Regions from separate parts of the Kineosporia sp. NBRC 101677 genome, predicted to be linked through region 1. Evidence: riboswitches for the same ligand, from Rfam matches in the RefSeq annotation. Region 1 holds a riboswitch; the other holds the start of a gene.
What was found. Region 1 has a riboswitch for cobalamin ahead of QSK18_RS10330 (FecCD family ABC transporter permease). Riboswitches for the same ligand answer to the same signal wherever they lie in the genome.
Positions count from the first base shown of each region.

Region 2: another riboswitch for cobalamin. It lies ahead of cobN (cobaltochelatase subunit CobN); the one in region 1 lies ahead of QSK18_RS10330 (FecCD family ABC transporter permease).

Region 1 covers NZ_BSTA01000003.1:158,688-166,308, reverse strand. Annotated here, with positions in the region: gene QSK18_RS10340 (prolyl oligopeptidase family serine peptidase) at 1-775, shown strand, start outside; gene QSK18_RS10335 (GNAT family N-acetyltransferase) at 820-1,359, shown strand; cobalamin riboswitch at 1,370-1,552, shown strand; gene QSK18_RS10330 (FecCD family ABC transporter permease) at 1,595-2,647, shown strand; gene QSK18_RS10325 (ABC transporter ATP-binding protein) at 2,644-3,471, shown strand; gene QSK18_RS10320 (ABC transporter substrate-binding protein) at 3,468-4,538, shown strand; gene QSK18_RS10315 (hypothetical protein) at 4,672-5,121, shown strand; gene QSK18_RS10310 (hypothetical protein) at 5,404-5,796, opposite strand; gene QSK18_RS10305 (DUF8616 domain-containing protein) at 5,793-7,621, opposite strand, start outside.
Region 2 covers NZ_BSTA01000004.1:25,597-33,217, reverse strand. Annotated here, with positions in the region: gene QSK18_RS12740 (SWIM zinc finger family protein) at 1-248, opposite strand, end outside; gene QSK18_RS12735 (DEAD/DEAH box helicase) at 250-3,399, opposite strand; cobalamin riboswitch at 3,467-3,638, shown strand; gene cobN (cobaltochelatase subunit CobN) at 3,668-7,378, shown strand; gene QSK18_RS12725 (helix-turn-helix domain-containing protein) at 7,382-7,621, opposite strand, start outside.

The DNA of each region.
Region 1 (7,621 bases):
GCGGTTCGGCAAGCCCCTGCTGATCGAGCGTTTCGAGCAGGGCAGGCTGGTCAACCCCGAGGTGGACGCGTTCGGTCACCACGAGATCAGCAACGGCCTGAAGTACCGGCTCTACACGCCTTCCGGGCGGGGCAAGCGTCCTCTGGTGGTCTGGCTGCACGGCGGCGGCGAGGGCGCCTCGCTGCCGGACGGCTACTACGACAACGAGACCACGCTGCGCGCGAACCGGGGTGCGCTCGGCTTCGCCACCCGGGAGGGGCAGAAGATCTTCGGCGGCGCGTATGTGGTTGCCCCGCAGAGCACCTCGTACTGGATGGAGGACGGCCCGCGGTTCGCCCCGATGATCAGGAAGGTGATTGAGGACGTGTCGGCGCGGCACCCGATCGATCGCGACCGGGTGCACGTGGTCGGGTGCAGCAACGGCGGCTACATGAGTCTGAAGATGACCACCACCTACCCGGACCTGTTCGCCTCCTCGGTGCCGATCTGCGGCGTGGTGGCCGGTAACCCGCCGCTCATCCCGGACGCCGAGCTCCGGGCCATCCGTACCCCCACCTGGCTCGTCACCTCGCTCGACGACGCCACCGTCGACCCGCAGGCCAACACCGTGCACGCGAGCGAACTGATCCCGCGCTCGCGGGTGACGCTCTACGACGAGGTGGTCTGGAACGGCTACAGGTTCCCCGGCCACTGGTCGTGGATCTACGTGGGCCGCAACGATCCCAGCATCAAGGGCACCCACGTCTGGCAGTGGATGGCCCGGCAACGCACCTGAACCGTATGCCCGGGGCGGGAGTGTCGGGATGAGAAGCTGACCCCGTGATCTCTGTAGCCACTCCCGCCGACCGGACCCCGATCGTCCGCACCCTGGTCGCCGCGTTCTCGTCCGATCCGGTGCTGCGCCACATCTTCCCCGACCAGGAGGAGTACGAGCACGGCGCCGCCGCCTTCTTCGGTCACGTGTTCGACAAGAGGGTCGGCATGGGGGCGATCTGGACCGTCGAGGGCGGTGTCTCGGTGGCGATCTGGGAACCGCCGGGCACGCCCCCGGCCAGCAGCCCTCTGGAACTGCCGGAGCCCGCCGCGTCCCGGCTGCGCGCCTACGACGAGGTCGTGCACGCCGCCTTCCCCGAGTCCTCGTACTGGTATCTCGGGGTTCTCGGCACCCACCCCGACCACACCGGCCAGGGTCTGGGGCGGGCGGTCATGCAGGCCGGGCTGCAGCGCGCGGCCGAGGCCGGGCTGCCCGCCTACCTGGAGACGGCCACCCGCCGTAACGTGGCCCTGTACGAGCGGTCCGGCTGGAAGGTCGTCGCCGAGATCGACGAGCCGGTGCCCACCTGGGTGATGCAGCAGTAGTCCCGCGTGCTAGCCTCCGGCACGAACCGATCGCATCCGGGTGGATGCCAGGGAACTCCGGTGCAATTCCGGGACTGGCGCGCAGCGGTAAGGGCGACGGCGGCACGACTCGCCACTGGGGAGCCTCTCCCTGGGAAGGCCGTGCCACCGGTTGACCCCGAGTCCGAAGACCTGTCGGTTCACGTGTTCGTCGACGGGCTCTCGCGACCAGGGCCCGGGACTGGAGAGGTCATGCGTGGACCCGTCGCCCACCCCTGCCCGGCGCCGCCTGAAGTTCTGGCCCCTGGCCGCCGCGCTGACCGTGGCGTGCCTGGTCAGCGTCGTTATCTCGCTGGCGTTCGGCTCTGAGCACATCCCGCTGGGTGAAGTGGTCTCCGCCGTCACCGACCGTCTCGACGGCAGCGGACCGGGCCGCTGGGACGTCATCGTCTGGGAGCTGCGGCTACCGCGTGCCCTGATGGCGGTGGTCGTCGGTGCCGGACTTGCGGTGGCCGGCGCCGGAATGCAGACACTGGTGCGCAATCCCCTGGCCGACCCGTTCCTGCTGGGCATCAGCTCGGGCGCGTCGGTCGGGGCGACCGCGGCGATCACCACCGGTTCCCTGGCCGGGTTCGGCATCTACGCGGTCTCGGGCGGCGCCCTGCTCGGGGCGATCGGCTCGGCCCTGCTGGTCTACCTGGTGGCGATGACCCAGGGCGGGCTGACCCCGTTGCGGCTGGTGCTGTCCGGAGTCGTTCTCTCGTCCGGACTCTCGTCGATTGCCTCGTTCCTGGTCTTCCTCAGCGACGACCCCCGGGCCGCGGACTCGGTGATGTTCTGGATGCTCGGCAGCGTGGGCGGCGCCACCTGGGAAAAGCTCTGGATCCCGGCACTTCTCGTGGCCGTGCTGGCGCTGGGCATGCTCGCCCTGCACCGCTGGCTGGACGCCCTGGCCGTCGGCTCGGACACGGCCGCAGCCCTGGGAGTGAACGTCGTCGCCCTGCGGACCACCCTGTTCGTCGGCCTGGCGGTGCTGGTCGGGGTGCTGGTGGCGGTGAGTGGGGGGATCGGCTTCGTCGGGCTGATCGTGCCGCATGCGGCCCGGCTGGTGGTCGGCGCTCAGCATCGGGTCCTGCTGCCCGTCGCAGCCCTCGGTGGTGGTGTATTCCTGCTCTGGGTAGACGTTCTCGCCCGACTGGCGGTTCGCCCGCAGGAGATTCCGCTGGGCGTGGTCACCGGGGTGATCGGGGCCCCGTTGTTCCTGCTCCTGATGGGCCGGGGCCAGTACCGGTTCGGCGGCGAACGATGACCGTGGCCCTGCGCGTGAAGGGCGTGTCGGCCCAGCTCGGTGGCCGCGAGATCCTGAGCGACATCGACCTGGACGTTCCGGCCGGGCAACGCCTGGGCATCGTAGGGGTGAACGGCGCGGGAAAATCCACCCTGCTGCGCGTTCTGGCCGGAGTGCTGCGCCCCAGCGCCGGAGAAGTTCAGATTGCAGACGCCTCAGGGCACCTCGAGGACGCCCGTCACCTTGCGTCCCGGGAGCGGGCGCGCCGGCTGGCCTTCGTGCCGCAGGAAGAAGTCGTGGCCGCGGAACTGCTCGTGGGTGAACTGGTGGCCCTCGGGCGAGTGCCCCGGACCCGCCCCTGGTCACGCGGCGGCCAGGACGAAAGAGCCGTGGTCGAGGCGGCTCTGGACGCGGTGGGCCTGGCCGACCGGATCAGTTCGCCGTGCGACCAGCTCTCCGGAGGCGAACGGCGGCGGGCGGTGCTGGCCCGCGGTCTGGCCCAGCAGTGCCCCGTGCTGCTGCTCGACGAGCCCACGAACCAGCTCGACGTCGCCTGGCAGCTCCGGCTTCTCGAGGTGTTCGCCACCCAGTCGCAGACCCTGGTCGCCACCGTTCACGACCTCGACCTGGCGCTGCGCTTCTTCGACACCCTGGCGGTGGTCGGCCGGCCGGAAGGCATCAGCGCCAGACCCGCCCGCATCGTCGCGATCGGTCCACCCGCCGACGTTCTCAGCGCCGCCCACGTCGACGCCCATTTCGGCGTCGGCTCGGTGCAGGTGCCCCATCCCCAGCTCGACCAGCCCCACCTGCTCATCCACCCCCGAGAGGAAACCCGGACCAGATGAACCGCCCCGCCACGAGACTCGCAGTGCTCGCCCTGGGCTGCACCGTCCTGACCGCCTGCAGTTCTTCCGACTCGCCGGAGGCAGCCTCCGGCGCGGGCGCCATCACCGTGGAGAACTGCGGGGAGAAGGTGAGCGTGGACGCGCCGGTCACCGAGCTCTACGCCTACGACGGTGGCATCATCTCGATCGCCCTGGCGGTGGGCGCCCGCGACGAGCTGGTCGCCGTCACCGGCATGGCCCGCGACCAGGACGTGCTCGAGCTGGCCTACCCGGACGCCCGGGTGGACCAGCTCAAGGTGGTCGGCGACGAGTTCCCCACGCTGGAGAACGTGCTCGCGGTCGACCCCGAGATGATGTTCGCCGGCTACGGCTACGGTTTCAGCGAGTCGCGCAACCTCATGCCGGAGATGCTCCACGAACGCGACATCAAGACCTACCTGCTCAGCGAGACCTGCCGGCAGGACGACGGGGCCCGGGGAACGATGGAGGCGTGGACGGCGCTGACCACCGACCTGCGTAACCTGGGCGAACTGACCGGGCACGGCGAGAGCGCCGAGGCGGTGGTGGCCGACATCGAGAAGCGCCGGAGCGCGCTGGAATCCGCTCCGAAGGGCGAGGAGAAGCCGACCGCCTTCCTCTTCGACTCCGGCACCGACGCCATCTTCACCTCCGGCTCGTTCGGGGCGCCGCAGGCCATCTTCGACACCGCCGGGGTCACCAACGCCACCGCCGACGTGGAGGACACCTGGACCGAGGTCGGCTGGGAGCGTCTGTCCGCCTCCGACCCGGACGTGATCTTCTTCGTCGACTACCCGGGCCAGTCGTACGAGGAGAAGGTGGCCGTGCTGAAGGCCAACCCGGCCTCCCGCGACCTGACCGCGGTGAAGGAGGAGCGCTTCGTCAACCTGCCCTACGCCCTGTGGGTCTCCGGGCCGCTGAACATCGACGCGGCGGAGTGGGTGCGGCGCTCGATCGAGCACTTCGGGCTGGCCCCGGAGTCGGGGATCCGCTCCGACCTGGACATCACCAGCCTCCCGGAACTGCCCGGGAACACCTGGGTGGAGTGACCTTCTAGCCGGATTTCGCGGGTTTCGGGCGTTACCTCCGTGAGATGTCTGACATGCCGTCGCCCCCGTGGGTCGATAACGTGCAGGTCAGGTATGTCCAGGAGGATGTCGAGGCAGGCGGAGGAGCGCACCGATGAGGATCGACAGCCAGGTGGAACCCCTGGTCCGTCAGACCCTGGCCGCGGTGGTGGCCCGTAGCCCGGAACGCTCCACCGGTGCCATCCAGGCCCTGGTCGACCAGGGCGACGAGGCCTACGGCGAGGCGGTCGACCTCTGCTTCGCGGTGGGCAACCAGGTTCTCTGCGACCTGCACGAGGGGCCGCCCCAGCGGGACCGGATCGCGACCCTGGCCCGCAGTGCGGTGCGGATGGAGGCCTGGGCCGGGATGGACCAGCCCACGGTCGAGACCTTCATGACCGCGCTGGCCGAGGAGCGCGATCCGGCCGCCGAGATGCTGCCCGCCGACGCCGCCCTCACCGGCTTCGTGGTGGGCGGCTGGCTGCTGTCGGCCTCGGCCCCCGAGAACGCCTCGTGGGAAGCAGTTCTGGACGATGCTCTGGACACGATCTTCACGGTTCCGTGACCGGACGCCGGCGGCGAGGTGCTGCGCTGAACCTGCCGCGGCCCGTAAAGATCGTTGGCGGGGTGGGTTTCGGCCTACTTGAAGTACTGGGACACGGCCCAGAGCACGAGCAGGATGATCAGGATTTCCACGGAGCACCTCACATCGGGGTGGGGACGACTCCAGCCATGGTGGTGAAGTACCGGCCGGTGGCCAAGACTCGGGTCAGGCCGGGGGCAGGGCCGGTTCAGTCCCACGCACGAACGCTGCACCCGAGGTGTTGTGGGGGCAGCGGTTCTGTGTTCACGGCTCCAGCAGGGCCTGCTCGATCTGCAGCAGTTCGTTCGGGCTCAGGGCCGGCTGCTCCCAGCCGCGCAGCTCGATGTGCAGGATGAACGGCAGCGGCACGGCGGCGTCGTACTTGTCCACGTAGTGGGCCAGGTCGCGGGGCCAGACCCAGGCGCCGTCGGTGACCACGGCCATCGGCGCCACGGCGGTGACCGACGGGTCGAGTACGTCGTCGAACATCGCCGCGGTGGCCGCCAGCACGGTGTTGCCCCACAGGTAGTCGAGCAGCATCTCCTTCTTCGCGCCCACCGGCTCGCGCCGGCCCGTGGCCAGGGCCTCGTGCAGGCTCGGCCCGTCGGGGCGGCCGTGGGGCAGTTCCCGGAAGAACCCGGCCTCACTGATGATCATTGCTGCCCCTGGGGCTGGTAGACGGCCCACTGCCCGGTCGGCACCAGCGGGGAGGGGCCCACGACGAGGCGGCCGGAGTCGAAGGCGTGGACCGTGTCGTCGGGGGCCATCACCGGCACCCCGAGCTTGTCGGCCAGGGCCTGGGCGGCGTGGGCCGCCGTCCCGCCCACGGCCCCCGGAACCAGCCGGATCGGGCCGCCGGCGTAGTCGGTGTCGTTCAGGATCAGCTTGGCCACCGTGCGGGGGTTGAATCCGTTGCCACTGCTGCTCAGGTCGGTCTGGAGCACCACGTCGTGGAAACCGGCGGGCGGGATGGCGCGCGCGGTGAACTCGGCGAACACCTCGGCCTTGGTGGGCACCCCGGCTCCGCCCAGCTGGAAGGTGTGCAGGTAGTTCTCGCAGGTGCGCCGCAGGGCCCGGCCCTCGACGGCACCGGCGAAGGTCACCGGGGTGAAGGTCAGGCTCAGCTCGGCCGCGTCGGCCAGCAAGGCTGCGGGAGGGGCCGAGCGCAGGTAGGTGCCCAGGGCCGCGCGGGGATCACGCACGAAAGTTCCGGCCCCGTAGCCGTGCCAGGAGAGGAAGGATGCGGCTCCGGAGACCGCGTACCCCTGGCCCAGGTAGCCGGTCGACAGCAGCATCAGCGCCACGCCTGTGCCGACCAGGAGCACCTGCTCGAGCACCGTCATCCCGGCCCACCAACCGCCCAGCTCGGCCAGGAGACCGGTGAGCCACAGCGACGTGGTGGCCCGGACATCGGCGGGCACCGCTGAGTAGGCCAGCCAGAGCGCAGCGGCCAGCAGGACGAGCAGGAGCCCGGAGCTGACCCGCCAGACGATGAGCTGGGACCGGCGGGCCGGGCCGCTTCGCCGGGCGTGGGCCTCCAGCCGCGCGTGCCGGGCCATCTCCATCGCCGCCCGCCCGCGCACCAGCCGGGTCAGGCGCGATTCCCCGCTCACTCCGGCGTGCGCCGCCAGGATGACCATCTTGTCGCGTGCCGCGTAGGCCGCCAGGGCGCACACGTCGACCGTCAGGGCGCGCCAGAGCCGGGCCAGCAGCCACTTGCTCACGGCCAGGCTTTCGCGGGCCACGGCCTTCACACCTGAGCCGCGCGAACCGGAGCCCCCTGCGGCGCGATGCCGCGCCCGGTCGCGGTCGTCGTCTTCCTCGCTGTCTTTCGCTTCCGGTGGTTCGGGCAGACCGGCGGGCGACGTCGGCTGGCCGGGAGGGGTGAGTTTTGAGGCATCAGTCGGCTGCGAGGTAGGGGGCGCCGGGTCTTTCGGGGACGAGGCGGCGGGCCAGGCACTGGGGGGAGTGACGGTGGGCCAGGCGGTTGAGGGAGTCGGCGAGGTCAATGCGTCTGGAGTCATCCGGCCGACGGTGCCAGCGGTGCCGACGGTGTCAGCGGTGTCAGCGGTGTCATTGGTGCCGGGGTGTCCGCCTTCGGCGGCGGGCTGGGTGGCCGGCGGGCGCACCCGGACCGGCTCCGTGGACACGCGCGCGGCCCAGTTCTTCGTCCATCGGGCGGCCGACCAGGGCGTGGGCAGGATGGTCAGGTCGTTGCGCTGCTCGTCGACGGCGAGCAGGTGCCGGGCGTCGGTCAGCAGTGCGGCCAGTGCGGCCAGCCCGCTGGCGACCACCAGGATCGGCACCAGGGGCAACGACTCCAGCGTCCCCGAACCCAGCCGGAGCCATTCCGGCACCAGCGCCGGTGAGGCGGCACCGACGTCCTTTGTTGGTGCCAGAACCGTGGGCCACCACAACAGAACCGGTGACACCAGCGAAACTGCGCGCAGCAGGACGGCGCTCGCGCCGTCGAGGCGCGCCG
Region 2 (7,621 bases), on a different contig from region 1:
CGGTAGGGGGTCACCCGCGAGCCCTGCACGTCGGCCTGCACCTCGCCGACCGCGATCTCCAGCGAGATCACCTGCCCCTTGCGGGCGTAGGACCGCCCCCGGGTGAGCCACGTGCCCAGGGCGAACGACTCCAGCACCCCGATGAACCGGCGCGACCACCACTGCTCGCCGATGTCACCCCGCTCGCTGCGGGCGGTCAGGCCGTTCTCGACCGGCCGGGGCGCTCCGAACTTGCTGAAATCGGCCATCTCAGCCCACCGCCGAGGGATCGAGGGTGAGCAGGTCGCGCAGCTCGGAGCTGGACAGTTCGGTGAGCCAGCCCTCGCCGGTGCCGACGATCGAGGCGGCCAGACCGCGCTTGTCGCGGATCATCGTGGCGATCCGCTCCTCCAGCGTGCCGGCGCAGACGAACTTGCGGACCTGCACCGTACGGGACTGGCCGATCCGGAAGGCGCGGTCGGTGGCCTGGTCCTCGACCGCCGGGTTCCACCAGCGGTCGACGTGGATCACGTGGTTGGCCGCGGTCAGGGTCAGCCCGGTGCCGCCGGCCTTCAGCGACAGCACGAAGATCGGCGGCGCGTCGTGGTCGCCGCTCTGGAACCGGGCCACCATCTCGTCGCGCCGGGTCTTGCTCACCCCACCGTGCAGGAACAGCACCTCGCGGCCGAACCGGGCGGTGAGGTGGGTGCGCAGCATCTCGCCGAACTCCGCGTACTGGGTGAACAGCAGAGCCTTCTCACCGGAGGCGAGCACCTCCTCCAGGGTCTCCTCGAGCCGGGCCAGCTTGCCCGAACGACCGGGGATCCGGCTGCCGTCGCGCTGGAACTGGGCCGGGTGGTTGCAGACCTGCTTGAGCCGGGTCATCGCCGCCAGCACCAGCCCGCGCCGCTCCATGCCCTCCTTCTGCTCGATCCGCTCCATCATGTCGGTGACCACGTTCTGGTAGAGCGCGGCCTGCTCGGCGGTGAGGGTGCAGACCACCTCCATCTCCAGCTTCTCGGGCAGGTCGCTGATGATCTTCCGGTCGGTCTTGACCCGGCGCAGCACGAACGGCTGGGTCACCGCCCGCAGCTGCTCACGGGCCTCCTCGGAGCCGACCCGCTCGATCGGCAGGGCGTAGCGCTTCTTGAAGTCCGCCGGGTCGCCGAGCACGCGCGGGTTGGCGAACTCCATCAGGCTCCACAGGTCGGCCAGACGGTTCTCGACCGGGGTTCCGGTGACCGCGATCCGGCGCTCGGCGGTGAGCGAACGGGCCGCGGTGGCCGCCTGGGTGGCCGCGTTCTTCACCGCCTGGGCCTCGTCCAGCACGATCCGCCGCCAGCCGTACTTGCGCAGGGCCACGGCGTCGCGGGCGAGCAGCGAGTAGGTGGTGATGATCAGGTCGGACCCGGCCACGGCAGCGGCGAACTCCTCACCCTGGGGGCGGTCGGAGCCGTGCTGGACGTGCACCCGTAGTCCCGGGGTGAACTTGGCGGCCTCGCGCTGCCAGTTGCCGACCAGCGACATCGGGCAGACCAGCAGCGTCGGCGCGGGCACCAGATCATCGGTGCCTTGAGGCTTTTCCTGGTCCGAGGCGATCAGGGCGAGCAGCTGCACGGTCTTGCCCAGCCCCATGTCGTCGGCCAGAACCGCTCCCAGGCCGAGAGATTCGAGGAAGGCCAGCCAGGAGACACCGCGCTCCTGATACGGGCGCAAGGTGCCCTTGAAATCACTGGTCACCGGAAACGTCGTCAATTGACGCTCTTCCGGGGAGGCCAGGAAGTCGGCCAGCCAGCCGGAGGCGTCCACCCCGGTCACCTCGAGCCCGGCGGGCCCTTCGGAACCAGCACCGATCACCGAGAGGACGTCGGCGATGGACATGGTCTGCGGGCCGGTCTTGCGCTGTTTGCGCAGAAAAGTACGCGCCTTGCGCAGCTTTTCGGGATCGACCTGCATCCACTCGCCGCGCAGCTTCACCAGTGGCGCCTGGGCCTCGATCAGCGACTCGACCTCGTCGTCGGTGAGCAGCGCGTCGCCGACGGAGAGCCGCCAGTCGTACTCCACGATGTCGTTCTGCCGGAAGACCGGTGTGCCCTCGACCCTTCCGGGCTGGGGCTTGGTGCCGGCCTGCAGCCGCGCGCCCAGCCGTTGCGGCCGTGACCACCAGCCGGGCAGCTGCACCCCGAAGCCTGCGCCGATCAGCAGACCGGCCGCCTCGGTGAGGAAGTGGTGGGCCCCGGCGTTGTCGAGCAGGAGCTCGACGGGCTGCGCGTGCAGCAGCGCATCACGCAGGGCCGGGTAGAGCCGCAGGGCCCGGCCCAGTTCGGCCAGCAGCGTCTCCTGCGGGCGCGGGGCGTTGCGGCGCAGCCGGGTCAGGCTCGGCTCCCGGTCCCAGATGTCCTGCGCGGACACGAAGAGGCCGGGCTGGTCGGCGTCCTGCAGGCCGAACTCCAGCCGCCACAGGGCCGCCAGCTCGGCCGGGCGCAGTTCGATCCGGGCCGGGCGCAGGATGCTGTCGAGGTCGTCGTCGGTGGGCTCGGAGAGGCGGAAGCCGGCCCGCACGAGCCCGCCGTGCACCGTCTCGGCCTGCCAGGTGTCCAGGCCCTCGACCAGGTGACGCATCTGCCGCTGGTTCGCCGGGAACGCGGGGTACTGCCCGTGCAGGGCCTGCCGCCAGCCCAGCAGCCCCAGCCCGCCCGTACCCGGGCCAGGCCCGAGCCTGCCCCGCACTCCCACGTCGACCAGGGCATCGACTGCGGCCGCAGCGCTCTGGTCGGCGGGGGCCTCGGCATTCCAGGACGGGGGCAGAGTGTGCACCACATGCCGGAACCATTCGCCGTCGTCCCCGGTGATCACCGGGCGCCAACGAGCGACTCCGTGCCCGTCGGGGGTCTCCAGCACGACGGGAAGCACGCGACCGCGGCTGATCAGGTTTTCTGCGAACTGGTGCAGAGCGAGAAGGTGACGGACGTCGGATCCGAGCGTTGGGGCGTCTTCAAGCTCTTTACCTAACCCCAGCAACACCTGGGGGGCCTGCCAGGCGGGCACCGCAATCGTCCTTACCCGCCAGCGGACCTGTGGGAACAGCCGCGCCGACTCCCCCTCGGCACGATCACTGGGCCAGCCCGAACGCAGGTCCAGGAGCTCGGGCGAACCGCCGGGAGCGTGCTGGAACGAGGGCAGCACAAGGTCGGCTGTGCCCTCCTTCCAGCCTTCGTCCACCAGGTCGGCGACATCCGTGATGGTGTGCCGGAGCTCCTCGGAGGGCACGTCGAAGGGGTGCTCGCGGATCTTGGGCCGACGGCCGGTGCGTTCGGCGGGGGCAGTGCGAATCTGTGGATCTTCGGCCCAGAGCACCAGGGAGCCGTCGTCAGCGGGGTCATTGGCAGAGATCGACCACCACGCATGCACGACGAACACCCGGTCAGCTTAGGTGCTCCACGGCCGGGGGTTGGGCGGGTTGCCGAGGGCTGGCACAGTGGCCCCGTAAAGCAACCGCGGTGTGGCGGACAGGAAGCCGGTGAGAATCCGGCGCGGTCGCGCCACTGTGAGCGCTGAGTGACGTTCCAGAACTCCATGGTCACGGCCTGTGAGGGCTGGAAGGCCGGGACGTCACGCGGACGCCGAGCCAGGAAACTGTGCCGCACCGCAGCAACCCGCCGCGCGGACGGCGAGGAAGAGGACGTACGTGACGTTTGAGGCTCCCGAGCGCTCCACTGTGCTGCTCATCTCCACCTCGGACACCGATCTGCTCAGCGCACGCGCGAGCAAGGTGCCCTACCGCCTGGCCAACCCCAACCGGGTGGCCGTGGAAGACCTGGACGGCCTGCTCGAAGGCGTCGCGGTCACCGTGGTGCGCCTGCTCGGCGGCACCCGGGCCTGGGAAGAGGGCCTGGCCGCGCTGCTGGCCAAGGGCGTGCCAGTGGTGGTGCTCTCCGGCGAGGCGCTGCCCGACGCCGACCTGATGCGCCGCTCGACGGTGCCGGTCGGGGTGGCCACCCAGGCGCACGGCTACCTGGCCGAGGGCGGTCCGGAGAACCTGACCGAACTGCACTCGTTCCTGACCGACACCCTGCTGCTGACCGGCTTCGGCTTCGAGCCGCCGCGCAGCACGCCGGTCTGGGGTGTGCTCGAGCGTCCGTTGCTTGAGGACGAGAGTGGGCGCCCAACGATCGCGGTGCTCTACTACCGCGCCCATCACGTTGCGGGTAACACCGCCTTCGTCGAGGCGTTGTGCCAGGCGGTGGAGCAGGCCGGTGGGCGGCCCCTGCCGATCTTCTGTGCCTCGCTGCGGGCCGCCCCCGACGACCTGATGGAGCTGCTCGGCACGGCCGACGCGCTGCTGGTCACGGTGCTGGCGGCGGGCGGCAACCGGCCGGCCAACGCCTCGGCCGGGGGTGACGAGTCGACCTGGGACATCGGGGCGCTGGCCGCGCTGGACGTGCCGATCCTGCAGGCGATCAGCACGCTGACCTCGCGGGAGCGCTGGCTGGAGAACTCCGAGGGCCTGATCCCGCTGGACGCGGCCAACCAGGTGGCGATCCCGGAGTTCGACGGCCGGCTGATCACGGTGCCGTTCTCGTTCAAGGAGGTCGACTCCGAGGGCCTCACGCAGTACGTGGCCGACCCGGAGCGCGCCCTGCGGGCGGCCGGTATCGCGGTGGCCCACGCCCGGCTGCGGCACCTGCCCGCTCCGCAGAAGCGCATCGGTCTGGTGCTGACGGCCTACCCGACCAAGCACGCGCGGATCGGTAACGCAGTTGGGCTGGACACTCCGGCCTCGGCACTGGTGCTGCTGAAGGCGCTGTCTGAAGCTGGTTACGATGTCGGGCCTTTGGAAGGCTCCGAGGCGCTGCCCGGCCTCGAGGCGATGGACGGCGACGCGCTGGTGCACGGGCTGATCGAGGCCGGCGGGCAGGACCTGGACTGGCTGTCGGAAGAGGACCTGGCCCGTAACCCGGTCCGGATCCCGGCCGCGGTGTACCGCCGGTTCTTCCAGACGCTCCCTGCCGATCTGCAGGAGGCCGTGGTCGAGTCGTGGGGTCCGGCGCCGGGTGAGATGTTCGTCGACCCGCCCGGCGGGGCGCTGTCCTCCGGCGACCCGGACGGCGACATCGTGCTGGCCGCCATCGTCTCCGGCAACATCGTGCTGCTGCTGCAGCCGCCGCGGGGCTTCGGCGACAACCCGGTGGCCATCTACCACGACCCGGAACTGCCGCCCTCGCACCACTACCTGGCGGCGTACCACTGGCTGAACCTGGCTGTCTCCGAGGGTGGTTTCGGCGCCGACGCGCTGGTGCACCTGGGCAAGCACGGCACCCTGGAGTGGACGCCCGGCAAGACGCTCGCGCTGTCGGCCTCCTGCTCCCCCGACGCCGCGCTGGGCAACCTGCCGCTGATCTACCCGTTCCTGGTGAACGACCCGGGCGAGGGCACCCAGGCCAAGCGCCGGGCGCACGCCACGCTGGTCGACCACCTGGTGCCGCCGATGGCCCGGGCCGACTCCTACGGCGACATCGCCCGGCTCGAACAGCTTCTGGACGAGTACGCCGCGGTCACCGCGATGGACCCGGCCAAGGCCCCGCAGATCCAGACCCAGATCTGGACGCTGATGCACGCCGCCAAGCTGGACCACGACCTGGGCCTGGCCGAGCGGCCGCACGAGGCCGAGTTCGACGACATGATCCTGCACCTGGACGGCTGGCTCTGCCAGGTCAAGGACGCCCAGATCCGGGACGGGCTGCACGTTCTCGGGCAAGCGCCGACCGGTTCGGTGCGGGTGCACCTGGTCACCTCGATGCTGCGGGCCCGGCAGTTGTGGGCCGGTTCGCAGTCGCTGCCCGGTCTGCGCGAGGCGCTGGGCCTGGACGAGGCCTCGGTCGGTACCGGCGTTGCTGAAGCGGACGGTCTGGAAGAGGTGGACGCCGCGCAACTGACCGCGGTGGCGCTGGTCCAGGGGTTGGACGACGCTTCCTGGGCCGTCGAGTCGGTGCCGTCCGTGATCGAGTCGGTGCTGGCGTCCTCTGATCTGGACGTTTCGAAGGTGGACCGCGAAGGCCTGCGGGCCGTGCTGGAGTTCGCGGCCACCGAGGTGGTTCCGCGACTGGCCGGGACCACGGACGAGCTCACGGCCGTGCTGCACGCGCTGGAAGGCGGTTTCGTCAACCCGGGCCCGAGCGGTTCGCCGCTGCGAGGTCTGGTCAACGTGCTGCCGACCGGGCGCAACTTCTACTCGGTCGACCCGCGCGCGGTGCCCAGCCGACTGGCCTGGGAGACCGGGCGGTCGATGGCCGAGTCGCTGCTCGAGCGGTACAGGGCCGACGAGGGCGACTGGCCGCGTTCGGTGGGGCTGTCGATCTGGGGCACCTCGGCGATGCGGACCTCCGGTGACGACGTGGCGGAGGTGCTGGCTCTGCTGGGGATCCGGCCGGTCTGGGACGACGCCTCCCGGCGGATCACCGGGCTGGAGGCCATCGGGCTGGACGAACTGGGCCACCCGCGGATCGACGTCACGGTGCGGATCTCGGGCTTCTTCCGGGACGCCTTCCCCCACGTGGTCGCGATGATGGACGACGCGGTCCAGCTGGCCGCCTCGCTGGAGGAGTCTCCGGAGGAGAACTTCGTGCGGGCGCACGTGCAGGACGATCTGACCGCGCACGGCGACTCCCGCCGCGCCACGACCCGGATCTTCGGTTCCAAGCCGGGCACCTACGGCGCCGGCGTGCTGCCGTTGATCGACACCCGGACCTGGCGCAACGACGAGGACCTGGCCGAGGTGTACGCGGTCTGGGGCGGTTACGCGTACGGGCGAGGGCTGGACGGCCGGCCCGCGCGCGAGGACATGGAGTCGTCGTACAAGCGGATCGCGGTGGCGGCCAAGAACTACGACAGCGTCGAGCACGACATCGCCGACAGCGACGACTACTTCCAGTACCACGGCGGCATGGTGTCGATGGTCCGCTCGCTGACCGGCACCGCCCCCAAGGCGTACATCGGAGACAGCACCCAGCCCTCCGCCGTCCGCACCCGGACCCTGCACGAGGAGGTCTCCCGGGTGTTCCGCTCCCGGGTGGTCAACCCGCGCTGGGTGGCGGCCATGCAGAGGCACGGCTACAAGGGCGCTTTCGAGATGGCGGCCACGGTCGACTACCTGTTCGGCTACGACGCCACCACCGGTGTGGTCGCGGACTGGATGTACGGCAAGCTGGCCGAGACGTACGTGCTGGACGAGGGCATGCAGAAGTTCATGACCGACTCCAACCCGTGGGCGCTGCACGGCATCACCGAGCGCCTGCTGGAGGCGGCCGAGCGGGGACTGTGGGCGGCGCCGGACGAGGCGATGCTGGACGCGCTGCGCGAGGTGTTTCTGCGTACCGAGGGCGATCTGGAGGGTAAGTAGCTCTCAGAGCGTGGCTTTGGCATAGGCGGCCGGGGTGGACCCGATCGCCGCGCTGAAGTCCCGGACGAGGTGGGCCTGGTCGCTGTAGCCGAGATCGGCGGCGATCCGGGCCCACTTCACGTTCTCCCCCCGGCGGGCGGACTCGGCCGCGTCGAGCAGGCGGTAGCGGCGCAGCACCCAGGTCGGGGAGACCCCCGCGTACTCGGCGAACATCCGTTGCAGGGTGCGCACACTCGTCCCGGC